Regions from separate parts of the Sphingobacterium sp. UBA7631 genome, predicted to be linked through region 3. Evidence: riboswitches for the same ligand, from Rfam matches in the RefSeq annotation. Region 3 holds a riboswitch; each other region holds the start of a gene.
What was found. Region 3 has a riboswitch for S-adenosylmethionine ahead of B3P16_RS13375 (methylenetetrahydrofolate reductase). Riboswitches for the same ligand answer to the same signal wherever they lie in the genome.
Positions count from the first base shown of each region.

Region 1: another riboswitch for S-adenosylmethionine. It lies ahead of B3P16_RS07845 (hypothetical protein); the one in region 3 lies ahead of B3P16_RS13375 (methylenetetrahydrofolate reductase).
Region 2: another riboswitch for S-adenosylmethionine. It lies ahead of metE (5-methyltetrahydropteroyltriglutamate--homocysteine S-methyltransferase); the one in region 3 lies ahead of B3P16_RS13375 (methylenetetrahydrofolate reductase).
Region 4: another riboswitch for S-adenosylmethionine. It lies ahead of B3P16_RS08990 (O-acetylhomoserine aminocarboxypropyltransferase/cysteine synthase family protein); the one in region 3 lies ahead of B3P16_RS13375 (methylenetetrahydrofolate reductase).

Region 1 covers NZ_DLIX01000004.1:722,651-726,308, reverse strand. Annotated here, with positions in the region: gene B3P16_RS07855 (SusC/RagA family TonB-linked outer membrane protein) at 1-416, shown strand, start outside; gene B3P16_RS07850 (RagB/SusD family nutrient uptake outer membrane protein) at 422-1,939, shown strand; gene B3P16_RS07845 (hypothetical protein) at 2,040-2,303, opposite strand; SAM-I-IV-variant riboswitch at 2,370-2,463, opposite strand; gene B3P16_RS07840 (DUF3050 domain-containing protein) at 2,674-3,444, shown strand.
Region 2 covers NZ_DLIX01000003.1:210,950-214,607, reverse strand. Annotated here, with positions in the region: gene B3P16_RS04130 (sensor histidine kinase) at 1-1,532, shown strand, start outside; gene B3P16_RS04125 (response regulator transcription factor) at 1,635-2,324, shown strand; SAM riboswitch class I at 2,509-2,612, shown strand; gene metE (5-methyltetrahydropteroyltriglutamate--homocysteine S-methyltransferase) at 2,691-3,658, shown strand, end outside.
Region 3 covers NZ_DLIX01000007.1:340,195-343,852, forward strand. Annotated here, with positions in the region: gene B3P16_RS13370 (DUF2723 domain-containing protein) at 1-283, opposite strand, end outside; gene B3P16_RS13375 (methylenetetrahydrofolate reductase) at 527-1,483, opposite strand; SAM riboswitch class I at 1,554-1,656, opposite strand; gene B3P16_RS13380 (hypothetical protein) at 1,886-2,737, opposite strand; gene rimM (ribosome maturation factor RimM) at 2,848-3,372, opposite strand; gene B3P16_RS13390 (30S ribosomal protein S16) at 3,492-3,658, opposite strand, start outside.
Region 4 covers NZ_DLIX01000005.1:132,857-136,514, forward strand. Annotated here, with positions in the region: gene B3P16_RS08985 (FUSC family protein) at 1-1,095, shown strand, start outside; SAM riboswitch class I at 1,278-1,390, shown strand; gene B3P16_RS08990 (O-acetylhomoserine aminocarboxypropyltransferase/cysteine synthase family protein) at 1,646-2,956, shown strand; gene B3P16_RS08995 (homoserine O-acetyltransferase family protein) at 2,990-3,658, shown strand, end outside.

The DNA of each region.
Region 1 (3,658 bases), on a different contig from region 3:
TACAAGGGGTATATGGTGTCAAATCTTATGTTTCGGGCTGGGGTGTAACTCCTTTTGTACAGGGTAGCCCACCGACAAAAGATTGGTTAGACCGTTGGACACCTGAAAATCCTTCGACTACGATGCCCCGTATTTATTGGGGTTGGAGCGCTCCGGAGAAATTCAGTCGAGCTTCCAGCTATTTTATACAGGATGCTTCCTACTTCAGGTTGAAAAACCTTGTATTAGGATACACTTTACCTGATGGGCTATTGAAAAAATATAAAATTGACCGCCTACGGGTTTATTTTTCGGGTGATAACCTTGTGACTGCAACCAAATTTAAGGGCCTGGATCCTGAGCGCTATGGAAATGGTGACCTCGTGCAATATCCGCAAAACAAGATTTATTCATTTGGTGTACAAGTTAATTTTTAAGTGCTATGAAAAAGAAATTTATAACAGCGTTGCTATTATCCGGACTATTTTTGGGTTCCTGTAACAGTGCCTTGGACCTCAATCCTTTGGATCAGATTGCTTCGGACAACTATTTTAGCAAAAAATCGGATTTTGATAATGCCTTGGCCGGTGTTTACGCTTCGTTGCAGAGTGAGACGTTCTCTTATGGGATGCCTTTTCGGGACTGTCTGACCGACAATGGCTATAATCAGTTCAATTCAGGTAGCGTCAACGAAATCGTTGGCGGCAATTTAAATCCAACAACAGGTGGCTACGAAACCGGTATCTATAATGATGCATACGTAGCGATAGGCAGAGCAAATCGTTTGATCGAGAAATTACAAAGCTATGCAGGGGCAGACATAAACGATGCAGAGAAAAAGAAAATGGAAGCTGAAGCCCGCTTTATCCGTGCTTTCGTTTATTTCCAATTGTACAGTATCTATGGTGAGGTGCCGCTTGTGCTGACTCCCCTCAATCTGGAGAATCAGCGTCAGCCAAAGGAAAGTGCAGAGAATATACTAAAACAGATTCGAGCTGATCTGGATTTTGGGATCGCCAACTTAGCGCCTAAACCTTATTTCAATAATGGGGGGCATGCGGCCGCCAGTTCAGCAAAAGCCTTGAAAGCACGGGTTTTATTGTTTGCGGCTTATGGTGACAAAGGAGTGCCCGATTTAGCAATTTTGAAAGAGGTAAAAGACTTATGTACCGATATCATGAAAGAGTATACCCTGAGTACGGCTTTTGAAAATGTCTTTCGCGATGCGACACAAAAGAATAATACCGAGATTATCTTTTCGGTCAATTTTCTGGCACCGAATAATACTACCCCTTGGGACATGTACCTAGGCGATTGGATTGCTGCTTCGCCTTTACAAAACCTGGTGGATACCTATGAATGCAAAGATGGTTTGCCTTTTGGTGAATCACCGTTGACCGACCGAACCAACCCGTTCAAAGATAGGGATCCGCGCCTGAGCAAAACAATTTTTGTGGACCATCCTGATTTTGGCGGCGGTAAGATCCATACACCGTCCAATCCGCGGCCTACAGGTTATGGGGTGTTGAAATTTTTGGATCCGGCCAACCTACCTTTTGGTTTTTCAACATTGAGCCAACAGGATGCGGTTATACTGCGGTTTGGCGAGGTGTTATTGATGTATGCCGAAGCACAAAATGAAATAGCCGGGCCAGATCAATCGGTTTATGATGCCATGAATACTTTGCGGAGTCGGGTTCAGATGCCTGGGTTCCCTGCCGGTTATACCAAGGAAAAAATGCGCGACCGTATCCGCCACGAAAGAAGAGTCGAACTTGCTTTTGAAGGACTACGGCATTACGACCTGATTCGTTGGCATATTGCGGGTGAAGTACTCAATGCTGTCAAAGACAGTAAAGTGCCCTATCATTTCGAAGATAAATTCTATCGCTGGCCATTACCACAAACAGAAATTGAGAAAAGCGCAGGGATACTGATTCAGAATCCAAACTATAAATAACAAGACTTTTTGCCTTCTTCTGATCGGCAATTTCCTAAACCAATCACAGCAGCGCGCACGAAATCTTTTCGATGCGCGCTATTTTTGGCGGTGATAACGATTACTGTAAAGGGATCAACACATTCTGTTCCAAGCGTACAGGGACATGCTTCACCGAGGTAAAACCGTCTTCCTTAGAAACGATGTTGGAAAGATCGAGTCCTCTTTTGGAGAACGTACTGATCAAAGCTGTTCTAAAGGTAGCTTTTGATGATCCCCAGCCTTGTCCTAAGATGGTGTCATTGTTAAGCTGTATGAGTTCATCCGTTGAATAATAACTGAATTTTTCCAGTAAGTGTTGGTAAAGATTTGTTGTAGTAGCCATACAATTTAAAAATTTAAAGGATTAAACCATAAACTGTATCCAGATCTTTGTGGGAAAATAATCGTTCTGCAACGTTTATTTTGGTCGAAACCCGTATTAATTTACCACCGCGGTGCCTGCACTCGGTTGGTATTGCATCATGCAATTCTGAATACTCTATAAATATAGTAGAGTATTTTTTATTATAAAAAATATTTTTGTTTTTAAGGGTAAATGAGCGTTAAAATCAGTACAAGGGAGGTCAAAGTGGGGGCAGGTTGTTGTTTTTGATTTGGTTATGAAGCGGATAGCTGGACGGTCAATTTATCATGCTACTGTAATCTCATTTAAAATACTTTAATAAATAAAGATAAGACGATACTTTTGCGCCATGAATAGAATTGCGGAAATTAATGAATACATTGCTGCCGAACGCGAGGTATTATTGCAACACCCTTTGTATCGTAAGATCAAAACGATCAAGAATCTACGTTCTTTTACAGAAGGGCATGTTTACGCTGTATGGGATTTTATGTCTTTACTAAAAGCTTTACAGATTAAATTGACCTGTACGACTTTACCCTGGTTTGCGAGCGAGCATCCATCAACACGCTATCTGATCAACGAAATTGTATTGGCAGAGGAGTCGGACGAATACATTGATGGCCGCCGTTTGAGCCATTTTGAAATGTATCTGGACGCCATGGATGCCATGGGTGCCGATCTTCATCTGGTCAATAAATTTATCGGTCATGCCAAAAAATCGAGCGACATATTCGATGTCATCGCGACGACAACATTGGATAAGCGGATCAAAGACTTTTTGAATTTTACATTTGAAGTGATTGCTGAAGGTGAGGTGCATAAAATTGCTGCCGCCTTTACGTTCGGGCGTGAAGATCTTATTCCGGGAATGTTTACCTCTATCTTGGAAGAAATTAAAACAAATTTCCCTACAGCCAATTTGGATAGCTTTATTTATTATTTCCAGCGTCATATTGATCTGGACGGCGACGAGCATGGACCTTTGGCCATGCAGATGATCACAGATCTTGCGAAGGACGATGACGTTAAATGGGCAGAAATGAAGGAGATCAGTAAAATCGCGCTACAAAAAAGAATACAATTGTGGAATGCAATAGAAGATTCTTTATACGGATAATCTGGTTTTATACCATCCCCGAAAGGCCTCTCAAATGTTGATTTGAGAGGCCTTTTTTATAGGCTGTAAAAAGAGTAGCGCAAACCCTATTTGGCAGATATTGGTCTTTTTGCTTGAATTGATGAAAAAATGTCTTTTTTCCATAACATATTGGCGTTTGTGAAGAAATCCAAGTTGTAATAAGTGTCTAAGTTTGCAACGCAAAAAAATAATA
Region 2 (3,658 bases), on a different contig from region 3:
AACATGTTGTTTTCTCAAACTTTAAAGAGCAAGAAGACCAATTACGTGCATTGTATCCAAATGTAATTGAAATCAAAAATTCATTCTACGAAACATACATCAAAAGACCGGAGTACCAGAAATTTATCAAATTTTCTGTTTCAAATGAGCTTACCGACGATAATTTGGTACAGGCTTTTATCATGTTAAATGCTTCAAAGGTAGATGATCAGATCAATGGGAAGGACGATAGCACGCGGTTTGTTATCCCCCTAATGGACCCACTGGTCAATCAACAAACAAAATTCCGGGTAGCCACATTACCTCCAAGAGAGAATGCGAAACTTGCGAAAACAATTTCTGATTTGGAAAAAAGATTGGATATCCTCAACAGAAAAAACGCGTGGAGTGGCTTTAATGTATATGATTCCGTTGCCATGCTGGGCGGCAAAAAAGCAGACTACATCGAAGATATTGCTATTGGAATGGAGCTTGCTAAACGTCCATTAAAGGATCGATTGAATGTGATCATCGTTCAAGAACTTATCAAAGAGGAGTTGGCTCAACGCGACATTAAAGCTCCTTTCAATATTGAAATATGGAGCACAAACAATATATTACTAAATAATATTTTAAACGAAGCCGCTTTAAATAACCCAACAAATACAACCAAATACTCAACGGCACTTTTTAAAGGTGATATCGGTGCTGCGCCAGGAAAATTAACCATCTATTTCCCCAATAAAAAGGCGATAATTGCCGATAATATGGGCTATCTGTTGCTGCCCATGCTGGCACTGCTTTTCTTGTTGGTGGGGTGTTTTGCTTATACACTGATTATCATCTTCAGACAAAAGAAAGTTTCGGAAATGAAGACGGATTTCATCAACAACATGACGCATGAGTTTAAAACACCTGTTGCAACAATTATGATTGCCAGTGAGTCACTTAAAGATCCAGACATCAATGCCGACCACAAGCGCGTTCAGAAATTGGCTAATATCATCTACGACGAAAATGTTAGACTCGGAAATCATATTGAACGTGTGCTCGATTTGGCAAGACTAGAAAAAGAAACGCTAAAACTCGACCAGGTAGAAGTATGCATCAATGATCTTGTTTCGGCAGTAACGGACAGTATGCAGCTACGGATGCAAAATATTGGCGGGAAATTCAGTATAGATCTTGCAGCGACCAAGGATGTTGTCGTTGGTGATGAGTTACATTTTTCCAATGTATTTTACAATCTTTTGGATAATGCCATCAAGTACAGCAAAGGAGATTTACATGTCAACATCAATTCAAAAAATGTTGGCGACACCATTGTTGTCACCATAGCCGACAATGGTATTGGGATGAGCCGGGATCACCTGCAAAAGATTTTCGACCAGTTTTACCGTATTCCAACTGGGAATGTTCATAATGTCAAAGGATTTGGCCTTGGCTTAAGTTATGTACAGGACATTCTGAGAAGGCTGAACGGAAAAATTACAGTTAAAAGTGAAAAAGATAAAGGCACGACCTTTGAAGTAATTTTGCCTATTAAAAAATAAAACGTTCCTTTTTTGTATATTTCCTCTTTAAAAAATTTCAAAGGTTGAGGAAGGCTGATTTATCAGCATCAAGGGACATTGGTGAAAATTAATATATTCATTATGCAAAAGATATTATTAGCAGAAGATGATCCTAATTTGGGGGATCTTTTAAAAGACTATCTCGAATTAAAGGGAAAATTTGACGTCACATTATGCACGGATGGAGATGAAGCGATTTCTCAATTCAAAAAAAATAACTACGACCTTTGTATTTTTGATGTCATGATGCCAAAAAAGGACGGATTTACAGTTGGACGTGAAATCAGAAAAACAAACAATACTGTTCCTATTATCTTTGCCACAGCAAAGGGGATGATGGAAGATAAGACCGAAGCCTTTGAGCTAGGAGGAGATGATTATATCACCAAGCCTTTTCGAGTGGAAGAATTATTGCTCCGCATCAATGCTTTGCTGAAACGCAGTGTTCGAGACAAAGAAGAAGAAGTGGTTGCGGATAAATTTGAAATTGGCGATTATTTCTTTGATTATACAAGTCAGCAGATTTCTTACAAAGGACAGATGCAAAAACTCTCCACGAAAGAAGCTGAACTACTCCGCTTGCTTTGCTTAAAGAAAAATGATGTGCTGACCCGGGAAGAAGCGTTGTTAAAAATATGGCATGATGATAACTATTTTACGGGTAGAAGTATGGATGTATTTCTCAGTAAACTTCGTAAATATCTAAAAGAAGATAGCAAAGTTGAAATTGTCAATGTGCACGGAAAAGGTTACAAACTTTTGGTCAGCTAAAAAAAGGGGAATGAAAAATATAGTCATTCCCCTTTTTATGCTACACACGTATTCAAGCGTGACTTACTCGAATTCGTGGATGAAAATAAAAGAACAAAACAATTTCATCCTTAGTAGAATATAAAAAATTGACGCACTTTTATAAAAAATTTGCATTTCAAAAAGAAATGTTCTAACTTAGCGTCGCTTATAGAGAAAGGCAGAGGGAATAGACCCGATGAAGCCTTAGCAACCTGTCCCTTGACAAGGTGCTAAATTCTACCCTACTTGATATGGGAATGATAAGCCGAAGTCACCAAATTCTAGTGTGTCCTTCTCTCTCTAGCAAGAAATATAGTTGAAAAAGAAATATTAAAAACATTCATTATGTTATTGACTAACAATTTAGGTTACCCTCGTGTGGGCGCGTTCCGCGAATTGAAAAAAGCCAATGAGGCCTATTGGGCTAAAAAATCTTCTGTTGAGGAATTATTGGACACAGCAAAAAAAATTCGTGAAGGCAATTGGAAAACACAAAAAGATGCTGGAATAGATTTGATCCCTTCCAATGATTTCTCTTTTTACGATCAAGTATTGGATTTAACCCTCACTGTTGGTGCAATTCCTGCTCGCTACCATTCTTTATTGAATAAAGTAGACAACAATTACAGTTTAGATCTATATTTTGCCATGGCGCGCGGTTTCCAACAAGAAGGAATCGACGTGACTGCAATGGAAATGACCAAGTGGTTGGATACGAACTACCACTACATGGTACCAGAATTCACAAAAGATCAAGAATTCAAATTGACTTCCGAAAAATTCTTAAATGAATACAACGAAGCAAAATCATTGGGCATCGATACTAAACCAGTTCTATTAGGTCCTATTACATACCTTTTGATCGGTAAAGAAAAAGAAGCTGGCTTCGACCGTATCGATTTATTGGATAAACTTATTCCAGTATATGAGCAAATACTAGCTAAACTAGCTGATGCTGGTGCACAATATGTTCAGATTGACGAGCCTTTCTTAGCATTGGATTTAGATGCTAAAGTAAAAGCTTTATATCAACCTACTTTCGAAAAATTAGCTGCAGCAGCAAAAAATATCAAATTAATCGCAACGACTTACTTCGAATCTTTAAAAGACAACGAAGATATCGCAGTTAACCTACCTATCCATGCTTTACATTTGGATCTGGTACGCGGTGAAAATCAATTGGATACGGTATTGGCTAAAGTTCCTGCTTCATTAACATTATCTTTAGGTATTGTTGAAGGCCGTAACATCTGGAAAAATGATTACGAAAAATCATTGGTTAAAATCAAACAGGCTGTTGATGCATTAGGAAA
Region 3 (3,658 bases):
AAAATAAAAAGGTAACAGTAATTCCACTGCAAACTGCAGAACCTATATTCATCCAATAGGCGATCTGCCCCTTATTCCCTAAAGCGAGATTAGAAAATATATTCTGAATAAGAAGAAACAATGGTGCTCCCGGTTGATGTGCCACCTCCAATTTATAGGCACAGGCTATAAATTCACCGCAATCCCACCAGCTTACCGTCTTTTCAACTGTAGCGATATATACACAGGTGGCAATTAGTCCGCAAGCAAAACCGAGTAGAGAATTTAATCTATTGTACGTCATAAGGTCAATTGGTCTATTGTTAAAATCCTTTTTAGCACTTTAAGTTAAAAAGTTATCCTGACTCCGACACACGAATTAACACTATTTAACACCAGTACCTGACTGTAAACAGGCTATTCAACACTGAATATAGAGATCGACCTAAACCACGCTGCCGAGACTTTCAACCTATTTCAGGCTTTCACAATGAATATTATCATAAAAAAGGGAGCTTATCTGCTCCCTTTTTTATCATTTTATGAGTTAGGCTAGTTTTTCAACAATCTTCTTTGTTGGACCAGGATTACTCATCGTATAAAAATGTAATACCGGAGCGCCAAATTTAATCAGCTCCTGACACTGTTGTACCAACCACTCTTCACCTACCTGTCTGACGTCGGCATTCGTTTTACATGCCGCGACAGCGTCACTCAGTTCCTCTGGAATATCTAAATGAAAAATTCTTGGCAAGGTCACCAATTGCTTTTTTGTTGTCAGTGGTTTTAATCCCGGAATAATGGGCACATGGATTCCATTGTCCCTACATTTTGTTACAAATTCCTTGTATTTTTCAACATTAAAGAACATCTGAGTCACAATAAACTCTGCTCCCATATCGACTTTTTGTTTCAGATATTTAAAGTCAGTATTGAAATTTGGAGATTCAAAATGCTTTTCGGGATACCCGGCTACTCCGATGCAAAAATCAGTCTTTTCCGACGTGATAATGTCTTCATGCAGATACTTTCCTTTATTCATATCGGTTACCTGTTCCAATAGGTCTGTTGCAAAAGCATGTCCACCATCGGTTGGTATAAAATCGGCATCGCCCTTACGTGCATCACCCCGCAACACCAAAACGTTATCTATCCCCAGGAAGTTCAAATCGATCAATGCATTTTCAGTTTCCTCTTTTGTAAACCCCCCACATATCAAATGTGGCACCGCATCCACTTTATATTTATTCATGATGGCCGCACATATCGCCACTGTCCCAGGACGTTTACGATAGGAAACACGTTCCAGTAATCCACTCGCATGCTCTTTATAGATATAATCTTCCCGATGGTAGGTGACGTCGATAAAAGGAGGTTTAAACTCCATCAGTTCATCCATGGTTTTAAAAATACTTTGGATGCCCTGCCCTTTCGCCGGTGGCAATAGCTCAAAAGAAAACAATGTTTTTCCTTTGGCATTCTGGATATGATCGATAATCTTCATTAAAAAACTGTTTTTAGTTTGGTTGGCTTACATCGAAACGCACACGTCGAGGAATCGTTTATCTACATGTAACTTATCTTTCCCACATGGAGTAGGGTAGAATTTAGCACCTTGAACAATACAGGTTGCTAAGGCTTCAACGGGTCTATTCCCTCGGCCTTTCTCTATAAGCGTTGCTAATATCGTTTTAAAAAATCAAAAGACAAAAATATTTTTTCGAAAAGGCAAAAATAGCAGCAAAAAGACTTCAATAAACGATGTTTCAACGTCACTTTAGCTTTGTGTCCATGCAACGACAGGATTCTTCACCCTACCAATAGTTAAAGACCTAGAAAAACCAGTAGAATTAACGATCGAGGATCATAGACAGCGAAGAGATTGACTATGCCACAAGAACATTGGCTAAAGATTAGCTGCCAAAGAATTTCGTAAATTTTTGAGATAAAATGTGACCAATAAGAGTCCTGTAACATGGTACTCCTCTTTCGATCCATATTTAAATCCGTCAAATAAATAGTGATAGGCGACTAATGCCTCTTTTTCGTTGTAAAATAATTCCTTCCAAGAATCAGGAACATCTGCCCATGCCTTGAGCACAATGCCATTCTCGGCATAAATAATTGGTGATTCGACACCATCCATTCGATAATCGTGATGGGTGCCAGAGCTTGATATGTGTTGGAAATAAGCGATAGAATAATCTACAAAATTCAAGGCCCTCGCTTTTATCTCCTTTTCACTTTCCGATTTTACCGGAGCATTTCGCCATAAATTCACTTGGCTATCAAATTTACTGGGCGTTTCCCGGATAAGGGTTTTATCTAACGCAAAGTTGATATAAAGTCTTTCACTAGTGGGTATACGTGCTGAGCTAAACTGTGAAAAATCACCTCTCAGCTGAACAAAATCTTTTTTTATTTTAACAATATCCAAAGCGACACTACCTTTTTTCTCATCCGTCAATTCTAATCTATCACCGTCAAATTTGTACTTACCAAAGAGTAAGATATCATCAATCGCCATGACAAACTGGTCCTTATCATGAAGCGAAAGAAAGGATCGGTATAGAATAGGATCATTACCATAGGTATCTGCCTCCACATTTTGGGGAGATTCTCTTTTTAATTTATGATACTCATCATTTGAATAGCCCAATATCATTTGGTAGTTGCCTTCAGGAAACTCCTTTTTCTTCCCAAAGAAAGTACACGAAGACAATGAGAGTGTGAATAACAGCAGTAATAACGGTTTCAAAATCAATTAATAATTATGGCCAATAGTAATATTAATATATAAGGACCAAGATAAGAAATTACTGCAATAGTAAGTATAGGATATTCAATTGAATAAGCTTGGGGATATGCCTATTCCTTATACAGATCGACCAATCCCTCAGGCAATTCAACTTCAATGATCTCCTCTTCGCCATCAATTCCTAAGATCAAATCGTCGGACAGCGGAAACATCAGTTCTTTGCCATCCATATCTACTGTGGCGACAAATTGTTGTGGGAATTCCTGAACATCTGTTATTTGCCCCAGTTCGCCATGGTTTTCATCGATCACTAAAAATCCGATTAAATCAGTATATCTAAAATCATCCGGGTCGCGCTCGGGCATTTTATCATTGGAAAGATATAGCTTTTTACGAACGAGTACCTGAGCCTTATCGATATGATCCACATCCTCAAATGTTACATAAGCAGTGCTATTTTTTTGAAATTTAATGGCATCAACAAAATAAGGAACAAGCTTTTTGTTCACTTCCACAAAGACAACATCGATATCCAAACTCTCGTATTCTTCGAATTCAAAAAACAGTTGTACTTCTCCTTTAAGACCTCTTGTTTTACTGATGTAACCGATGTAAAAGCATTGATCAATAGTCATATTTTTCTTATTTGGCGATTAGCTGTGAGACATGATTTGGCAAACGATTAGCCTATTGGCTGTTTCAAAAAAAGCCGGCTCAAGATTGAGTCGGCTTTCTCGAATACTTTATGAAAGAGTTAACCTTCAGTTTCTTCTGATGCAGGAGCTTCAGTCTCTTCAGCAGCAGTTTCTTCTGCTACAGGAGCATTTTTAGCAGCTACAGCAGCAGCTTTTTCTTCTTTTTTCTTAGCTTCAGCCACTAAAGCAGCTTTTTTAGCTTCAGCTTTAGTTTGTGCTAAACCAT
Region 4 (3,658 bases), on a different contig from region 3:
CATAATAACTTTAAAATTAATGCCCTCTTACGGGATTTAAAAGAAATTCAAGAACAACAGGCCGATCCAGCAAAAGGTATATTATGTTCTATCATATGCAACATCGAAGCAATTATTGATGTACTCAACAGAATCCAGGTCGCTTTTTATCAAAATCAGGAAATTCAGGATAAGATTGACACCAGCGAGTACCAACAATTTATCAGTCGACCATTACGTAATCTCGCTGATCTAAAAAGTAAACTCCATCTGAATAATCCGCTTTTTCGATTTGCGGTTCGGATGGCTCTTCTTTTTGGAACAGGTGCATTGATCGGTATTTTATTTTTTGATTTTAAATATACCTATTGGATCTTACTGACGATCGCTATTGTTGCCAGGCCAGCATTTTCAATGACAAAAACCCGTAATATAGAACGTATTGTCGGTACATTCTCGGGTATTATAGTTGGTGTGTTCTGCTTAATTTCTATTCATTTTCTTCCAGCACTCCTAACCATAGCTGCATTGGGTCTTTTTGGATTCTTTTTGTTCAACCGATCTAATTATATGGTCAGTGTCATCTTCATTACCTTGGGAATTGTGATTGCGCTCAATCTGTTCGAAGGGAACATCAATCTCATTTTAGGCAGCCGAATACTTTTCACACTGATTGGAGCATTCTTGGCTATAGCGGGTTATTTCTTGATACCTGTGCGCCAGAGCACAGGCATGGTTCAGCTGGCAAAAGAGGTATCCCTTTACAACGCGCATTATTTCCAGATCATCAATAACCGTCTGTCGGACGAACGACAAAGTTCGTTTGATATACGACTGGCTCGTAAAAAGGCGCAGACCGCCATGGCCCTGTTTTCAGACGCCATCAATCAAATGAAAAAAGAACCCGAGCACAAATGGATGGATTGGTCACATATTCACCATTTTCAGGCACTCGCATATCAGGTCAATTCCCATTTGGTGGGCCTTTCGCTATCGTTAAGCAAAAAGACGAATCGCCACCTCGCCTATGATATCCATAGTAGAATCGATGCGCTTAAACCTCTTCTAACAGATTTAAATCAAACTGCAGAACGGATCAATTTAAAGAAATCATAATACCCGATTGACAGTTACTTTTGCGGTTTCATCGGAAGATATGTGATGCCAATCGGCATGTTATTCAAAATTCCTTTAACTAAAAAATAGCATTTCTTTTGCTTTAATAAAAAAAGAGTTTATATTTGTGTCGTCTTCGAAAGAAGATTTCTAATCAACACCTCCCTTCATCAGTAGGTCTTGATTTATAAAGAAGTGGCGAGAGACTGGCTCAATGACCCACTGGCAACCTTCAATTTGTTTGAAAAGGTGCCAATTCCTGTCCAAAACAATATCGTTTTGGAGCATATAAATGACATAAGACAATGATTATTAAATTACTGAAGTCCATTAAAAATTCAGGTTCAACACAAGTGAACCGCACGATAAGCGAAAGTGTAACCCATCGTACAATTGTATCGATGCGAATGCGTATGCATATGCACTTCCATGCTTGTTAAAAATAATTTCCGTTTTCTTGGATAAAGATTTAACAGACCCTTCAAGGAGGTGTGTATGCTTCTCTTTTTACTTTGCAATTTCTTTTTGAACCCTTAAAATCTGATATATTATGTCTTCAAACAAAAATTTAAAATTCGAAACTCTTCAGGTTCACGCTGGTCAAGTCGCTGACCCTACTACGGGATCTAGAGCAGTTCCTATATATCAAACAACATCTTTTGTATTTGAAAATGCCGAACACGGCGCAAACTTATTTGCATTAAAGCAGTTCGGTAATATTTATACACGGATTATGAACCCTACTACGGATGTTTTCGAACAACGTATTGCGGCACTGGAAGGTGGAGTTGCAGCTGTTGCTGTTGCATCCGGCCAGGCGGCACAGTTTATAGCTTTAAATAATATTTTGGAAAGTGGTGACAATTTTGTTGCGGGATCCAACTTATACGGCGGTACATTCAACCAGTTTAAAGTTTCTTTTAAGCGCCTAGGCATCGAAGCTCGTTTTGCAACAGACGCCGAAGCAGATAAAATTGAAGCGCTCATTGATGATAAAACAAAAGCAATCTATGTTGAAACAATCGGAAACCCAAGTTTCAATATTCCCGACTTTGAAAAAATTGCTGCCGTAGCAAAAAAATATGACTTACCATTAATCGTCGACAATACTTTTGGAGCCGGAGGTTATTTATTTAAACCTCTGGAGTATGGTGCAAATGTGGTTGTTGAATCGGCAACTAAATGGATCGGTGGACATGGCACAAGCATTGGCGGTGTCATCGTCGACGGCGGAAACTACAATTGGGGCAATGGAAAATACCCGCAATTTTCCGAACCATCTGAAGGCTATCATGGTTTAGTATTTTCCGAAGTTTTCGGTGAAAGCGGACCATTCGGAAATATTCAATTTGCCATTCGGGCGCGTGTGGAAGGGCTCCGGGATTTCGGACCAGCACTCTCCCCTTTCAATTCATTTTTATTATTACAAGGACTTGAAACCTTGTCTTTGCGGGTGCAACGCCATGTAGACAACACTTTAGAGGTCGCAAAATGGCTTGAGGCGCATCCACAGGTAGAAAAAGTAAACTATCCGGGATTAAAAAGCTCTCCGAGCTTCGCTAACGCACAAAAATACCTTAAAAATGGCTATGGCGCGGTACTTTCTTTCCAGCTTAAAGGTGACGCAGCGCAAAAGGCCAATAGCTTTATCGACAGCTTAGAATTGATCAGTCATTTAGCCAATGTTGGTGATACGAAGTCATTGATTATTCATCCAGCAGCTACAACCCATCAACAATTGAGTGATGAAGATCAAGCCAATGCCGGAGTCTTCAAAGGCTTATTACGTCTTTCTGTAGGAATAGAGCATATTGATGATATCAAAGCTGATTTACAACAAGCTTTTGATAAAATTAAATAATCAGATTTTTTCGGCTTAAAACTTAAACATGAAATGAGTAAGCATATATATCTGCACCCGGAGCCTTTTGTATTTGAAAATGGAAGAGAGCTTACTGATTTACAAATCAGTTATGAAACTTTTGGCAAACCCAACGCAGATCGCAGCAATGTGATCTGGGTTTGCCATGCATTAACGGCCAATGCAGATGTGCTGGATTGGTGGTCCGGTCTTTTTGGAACAGGTGAGTTGTTTGATGCAAACGATTATTATATTATTTGTGCCAATGTCATAGGATCAGCATATAATAGCAGTAATCCGCTATCTGTAAACCCAGCAACCGGACAACCCTATTACCTATCTTTCCCCGAATTCACAGTGAGGGATTTGGTCCACGCACATCAAGTCCTTGCGGACCACCTGGAAATCAAACAAATAGAGATCCTTATCGGGGGGTCATTAGGCGGTCAACAAGCATTGGAATGGGCCGTATCGCACAGTATAGCCATCAACCATCTCATCGTGGTTGGAACAAATGCCGTCCACTCACCATGGGGTATTGCATTCAATGAAAGTCAACGTCTGGCCATTACAACTGATCGAACCTTTTACGCCAATCACCCTGATGGTGGAGCTAAAGGATTGAAAGTTGCACGCGCTATGGCACTGTTGTCTTACCGCAACTATACAACGTATGCCAACACGCAAAAGGAAGATGATAAC